2 regions of the Paenibacillus sp. FSL F4-0243 genome follow, and region 2 is predicted to be linked to the other one. Evidence: riboswitches for the same ligand, from Rfam matches in the RefSeq annotation. Region 2 holds a riboswitch; the other holds the start of a gene.
The links. A riboswitch is a leader RNA that binds a small molecule or an ion and turns the genes downstream of it on or off. The one in region 2 is predicted to bind cobalamin.
Positions count from the first base shown of each region.

Region 1: another riboswitch for cobalamin. It lies ahead of NSS87_RS02390 (anaerobic ribonucleoside triphosphate reductase); the one in region 2 lies ahead of NSS87_RS03955 (S-layer homology domain-containing protein).

Region 1 covers NZ_CP150151.1:541,595-544,755, forward strand. Annotated here, with positions in the region: gene nrdG (anaerobic ribonucleoside-triphosphate reductase activating protein) at 1-37, opposite strand, end outside; gene NSS87_RS02390 (anaerobic ribonucleoside triphosphate reductase) at 34-2,019, opposite strand; cobalamin riboswitch at 2,236-2,471, opposite strand; gene NSS87_RS02395 (MTH1187 family thiamine-binding protein) at 2,846-3,154, shown strand.
Region 2 covers NZ_CP150151.1:905,619-908,779, forward strand. Annotated here, with positions in the region: gene NSS87_RS03950 (hypothetical protein) at 195-773, shown strand; cobalamin riboswitch at 865-1,066, shown strand; gene NSS87_RS03955 (S-layer homology domain-containing protein) at 1,231-3,161, shown strand, end outside.

The DNA.
Region 1 (3,161 bases), 360 kb from region 2:
CGTTAATCGACTCCGGATAGTATCCGCAAATATTCATAGATGCTTAACGCGATCCCGTACTTCGGCTTGTTTGGCGGCATTGAAGCGGGTCTGATAGTCGCCAGTTAAATAACCTGTAACTCTGCGCAAACGACGGATGTGCACGTCATTCTCATGTGCGTTGCAGGAAGGACAGTTTGTCCCAATTACGCCTTCGTATCCGCAGCTGGAGCAGCGGTCAATCGGATGGTTAATGCTGAAGTAGCTGACCTGTTGTTCTAGTGCATATTTAATGATTTTGATAAAAGCAGATGGATTGCTGCGGGCATTGCCATTTAATTCGACATAAGAAATAGCCCCGGCATTGCAGTATTCATGGAAAGGAGCTTCCAAGCTGATCTTCTGAGCAGCACCTAGATCGTAGTATACAGGGATGTGGAAAGAGTTCGTATAATACTCACGGTCAGTTACGCCCGGAATAGAACCCAGTACCTTGCGATCAATCTTGGTGAATTTGCCGGACAGGCCCTCTGCTGGTGTTGCGAACAAGGTAATGTTGAGATTAAGTTCCTCACTTTTAAGGTCGCAATACTCCCGCATGTGACGCACGATAGCCACAGCCTTGGCATGGACTTCCATATCCTCGCCATGGTGTTTGCCGTACATGGCTTTCATGCATTCCGCCATACCGATGAAGCCAAGCGACAGACTACCATGCTTCAGCAGTTCGCCTACAGAGTCTTCAGGAGCGAGATTTTCGCCGCCTTCCCAGACGCCTTCTCGCATCATGAAATCGGATGCTTTAGCTTTTTGCGCGCTTTGGATGTGGAACCGATGAAGAAGTCCTTCCAGCGCAATATCCATATAGTGGTTTAGATCCTCATAGAAGCCAGCTTCATCTGCGACGGTACGTCGGCCTGTTACTGTGCCGTGTGCCAGACCGAGCCGAACCAGATTCAGTGTATTAAAGGAAAGGTTGCCCTTCCCGGAGCAATGATTACGCCCAAAACGGTCACCGAGCACTCGGGTGCGGCAGCCCATTGTAGCAAATTCCGTATCAGGATCACTTGGATCATAATACTGCAAGTTGAGCGGAGCGTCCAGATTAGCGAAGTTCGGATATAGTCTGCGTGCAGAACATTCCGCCGCTTTTAGGAACAATTCATAGTTAGGATCGCCTTGCTGTTGATTGACTCCTTGCTTGCATTTGAAGATTTGAATCGGGAACACAGGTGTTTCTCCGCTGCCAAGTCCGTTCATCGTTGCTGTTAGCAGGGAGCTGATCACAAGCTGACCTTCTGGTGAAGTACAAGTACCATAATTGATGCTGGTAAACGGAATTTGCCCACCGGATCGGCTGGACATGGTGTTGAGATTATGTACCATACTTTCAGCCGCTTGCAGGGTTTCAATTTCGGTTTCCTTTAGTGCAAAACGGAATGCTTTTGGATATAACTCCGCCAGATCGGTCCGGCTCATTGTAATCTCGCCCAAAGATTCATTAGCTTGTCCCTCATCAAAATAATCCAGACCCTTGCGGAACAGCTTAGCGAAGGATTTGGTTACATAAGGTGCTAGATCATAGTCGAGTTTATTGGCGGATACGCCGCCATATTGAGCATTTTGCTGGGATTGAAAAATAATTGCTACCAGTGACATAGCTGTCATTATGGAGTTCGGAGGACGAACACTGCCGTTGCCGGTGTTGAAGCCTTCGCGGAGAAGCTTATCGAACGGGATAAAAATGCAGTTAGTCGTTCCGATTGCGTATTGATCCAGATCATGCACATAGACGACATTGTCATCAATGGCTTGCACTAGCTGCGGCGGCATCGTAAAGTTGCGGGCGTACCATTTTGAATATTCACTGCCGAACTTGCTCATTTTACCGGAGAAACTCTCTCCGTTCAAATTGGCATTCTCGCGCAGCAGGTCCAAATCCCGGCTGTCGATAATATCGCGTCCTAAATCAATGAGCTCTTCTAAAAGAACTTCTCGTGCATTTGTTGTACCGTTAAATTGTCTCTCCAACAACGTCATTGTATAGCTCTCCTCTCAGTCTATCGTCCTATCATTAAGAAGTGGGGCCGCATAAGCGGCCGTATATTCATTGTGATCTCATAAAAAAAGCATCCTCTAGCGAGGATGGCAGAAAATGCCCGATGCGTTATGTAAATATCCACACAGATATTTGCAGTGGTCTCTAAGAAGATGACCGCATGCGGACACCGTTCCTGTTCCTCGCAGGCACTCATAGTTGGTGTCGTCGAAACAGGCAGGTCTCCTGGCTTCCGTAGGACCTCTCAGCGCCTTCCCAAGGGGGCTCTTACCCCTCAGTGGCTTCTGCCAGGAGATCTGCCCATCTTAAGCTTAAAAAAGCTTATAAGGGGCATCCGGTTACAGTGGCGGGACCGCAGCGGATTTTCACCGTACTTCCCTATTAAGCTCTAATTCCGATAAAGGATCAAAGCGCCTGTCTCCACTATATTTTGTTGTCGTTAGATAAAAATAACCCAAGATGTTGTGTTTGTAAATAGTTTTTTAGAAAACCCGCGTGGGGAGCGGGTTCTTCAAAAGTACTCCACAAATGATCCACAGGCTGTCCATAAGTAATCCACAATTGATCCACAGGCATATGAAAAATGATTCATAAATTGTCCGAAAAGATGCCACAAAGAGTCCATAAATGTAGTGCAGATGACCCTAGAATTCATGTTAGAAAAAATACTTGTGGCGAAAGTCATATTTCGGAGAATTTTGGGGAAAGAAGAAGGGGCATAATAAAGCTGAGATCATTTGTGGGAGAGCGGTGGAGTTGTTACAATAGAAGGAGACACATACTTTAAAATTCCCAGGAGGTATTCCCATGCCTATTGCTGAAGTAACCGTTATTCCGATTGGAACAGGTAGTACGAGCCTTAGCAGCTATGTTGCGGATATGCAGCGAGTGCTGAAGACGGTAGAAGGGATTACTTATGAGCTTACATCCATGGGTACAATCATCGAAGGGCCTCTTCAGCGTATTTTTGCTGCAGTCGAAGCGCTGCACGAGTCTCCTTTTTCCGCAGGCGCAGAGCGTGTCTCTACCTCACTTAAAATAGACGACCGCCGCGATAAACCCTCCACTAGCCGTGGAAAGCTGGAGTCTGTGGAGCGTAAACTACAGGTGGAATAGCAGTTCG
Region 2 (3,161 bases):
TTGAGGATGCTTAAACCTGACCTTCCTTAGTACTTTGGTGCTTAGATGAACACGTACACCTCCATGAATTCGTTGTAAACGCTTACCAAATACCCTAACATAGAATAATTTCAACGAGTACCTTACTAATTTGTGGTAAATTCATATATGAATTAGTGATTTGCAGTGATTCCAAAGTTATGGAGGGCAATCCAGTGAGCAGATTTCATTACATAGGCTCGGCTACAGAGCTTCCGTTAGGAGAAAGAGGCAGTGTACCGTCAGTAATGACATATAATGAAATGAAAAATTCCCCGGAGTATAAGAAACAAAGAGAGGCTCTGCGCCTGCAAGGTATAATTCCTTTGGATGACATCGCAGATCTGTCTCATTTAAGAGATGAGGACTGTCTTGTATACGACTCGGAAGAAGATGCAGCGGGTATTTTTATAGAGGAACTTGGGTATTGGAACGATGAGATTCGCAAGCATTTTCGGAGTCCGTATGTGTACCGGATTTCACCGAATTGGGGCGGCTTCTCTGTATCCCCTAAGCTAAAAGATACTCTACCGGGATCGTATAACGCCTCACTCAAGTGTTGTCGGGAGTTATTTAGGCTTATGACAGATTATGGGGTATCTGGTGCCGAGTTCGAGCTCTATACATGCTGGGCTGAGGAAGAAGGGCTCCCACGTAATAAAAAGTATGATCGAATCTTTGATTTGGCCTCTTTGTCACTGGAGGAGGGTTTTGAGCTGAGAGAAAAAGAGTATATTGTGGTTAGAATGATTTGATATTCAATAGGATTATCGCTAACTACTCGTTATACAAAAAACAAATATTGCATGACAAAAGCAACTATATTAGATATGATGAAGCATGGAAAAATTAATATTAGCAATAGGTGCCAATTATGAATGTTTCGGAAATACAATCATAGATTGGTTAAATGGAAAGCGGGTGTGAATCCCGCGCGGTCCCGCCGCTGTGAAAGAGGAGTCCTTGCAAGGTACCACTGGGAAACTGGGAAGGTAGCAAGGGTGATGATACTTGAGCCAGAATATCTGCCTGTTTCTGATACACCGTTAAACTCTACGAGCGATAGAGAGGTGTTTGATATAGTATATGCCTGCTATTGTTGCGGTTCACTATCTTAAACCTCTTGACGTTATGTTGAGTGGTTTTTTTGTAGTGCTATGAAAGTTTATTCTGTTTTTTAACATAGGAAGAGAAGGGAAGGGTTATGGAAACATGAAGAAAAATAAGTTTTTAGCTTGGTTACTTATTGTAGCAGTATTTATCACGACGTTCTCTACAAGTGTAATCCCGGCTCATGCGAATGAAGCAATTGCCGATAGTGCAGTTGTAACAACAGAGGTTGATCAAGCTCTAGTAGAGCAGATTAATGCGCTAGTACAAGAGCCAGATACAGAGAAGCCTACGATTTCAATAGAAGGTATACAAGATAAACAGGAAGTATCCAGTAAAGATGTAAGCTTCAAAGTAGTGGTTACAGACAATGTCTATAAAGACATTATTCCAGTAGTAAAGCTGAACCAAGTCGTTCTGTCAGCTACTAATGATGAGTACAAAGCATCTCTAAACCCAGGTAGTAACGTAATCGCAGTAACAGCTATAGATGGCGCAGGAAACAAAGCAGATAATGTAACCTATCAGGTTACTTATAAAATCACTGCTAAAGAACAGTTAGATAAAAGCTTGGCCTACATCGTTAACACCGTAAAGAATCCTTCATTTGGAACAGGTAGCGGAGAATGGTCGATTCTTTCTCTAGCACGTGCGAACTACAAAGTACCAAGTGGTTATTATGATCTCTACTACAATAATGTAACTAAGATGGTTGAAAGTTTATTGGCAACAAATAATGGTAAACTCCACCCATATTTCAGTACAGAGAATTCCAGAGGGATTTTAGGTCTTGCATCTATCGGAAAAGATATCACGAATGTTGCAGGATATGATCTGAGAACTGCGCTCGCTGATTATCAATTGGTTAAGAATCAAGGGATTAATGCTCCTATATTTGCTCTGATTGCCTTAGATACTCGAAATTACGATATTCCTGTAGTTGAAGGGGATAAAGAGCAAACCACAAGAGAAAAACTGATTCAGCTCATTTTAAGTAAAGAAATAACCAATGGTGGATGGGCTTTTTTTGGTTCTCGGGCCGAAGTCGATATGACTGGAATGGCCGTACAAGCTCTTGCGCCTTATTATGATAATCCGAATGTAAAAGCTGCTGTGGATCGGGCAGTCGCATGGTTGAAAGATAACCAAAACAGTCAAGGTGGATATTCAAGTAGCGAAAGCATCGCACAAGCTATTGTTGCTTTAACAGCAATTGGCATAGATCCACACAGTGACCCAAGGTTTGTTAAAGAGGGTAAATCCCTAATTGATGCGTTATTAGCCAACTCTGGACCTGATGGTGGCTTTAAGAGTAGACCAACAGGAGCAGTAAATGGTATGGCAACAGATCAAGGTACATATGCACTGGTTGCTTATGATCGTCTGATCAATCATAAGAATCGTCTATATGATATGTCTGACGAAAAGCCGGGACCTGTTCAACCAGAAGATCCGAAAGAAAAAGAAATAGAGTTACCTTCGGGTGATAAGCCGGAAGTTGTAATCAAAGATGATGCTCATGATTATATCATTCCGATCAGCTCTGGAGACAGCAACAAGGAAATAACGGTAGTTATTCCTAAAGATCAACAATCGAAGGTTAGTGTCAGTTTACTTAGTAACAGCGATCTTCCTCAGATAGAGGCTACCAAAGGTGACGTATCTGTAGTCATTCCAAAGGGTGCAAAAGTTACAAGTGGGGATGCCTCTGCGATTGAATTGATCTCTCCTTTAACAGGCACAGAATCTGAAATAAAAGATAGTCTGAACCAGGTTATTTCTCAGGACAAGAAGCTGGAGAACATTATCCAAGCTTTTTCCATGGGTGGCAATGCAAAGGTAGAATTCAGTCACTTTATTACGTTAACCTTTAAGGACCTTAAAGGAAAAGATGTAGCCTATATTCAAGACGGCACACCTCATGCGATTCAAAAATTTGCAAGTGACGCCTTAGGTTTGGCAAGCGGCAAGTCAGAGTATGCATACGATAATGGAAATGATTTAATCGTAAAAACCAATCACTTCACTGATTA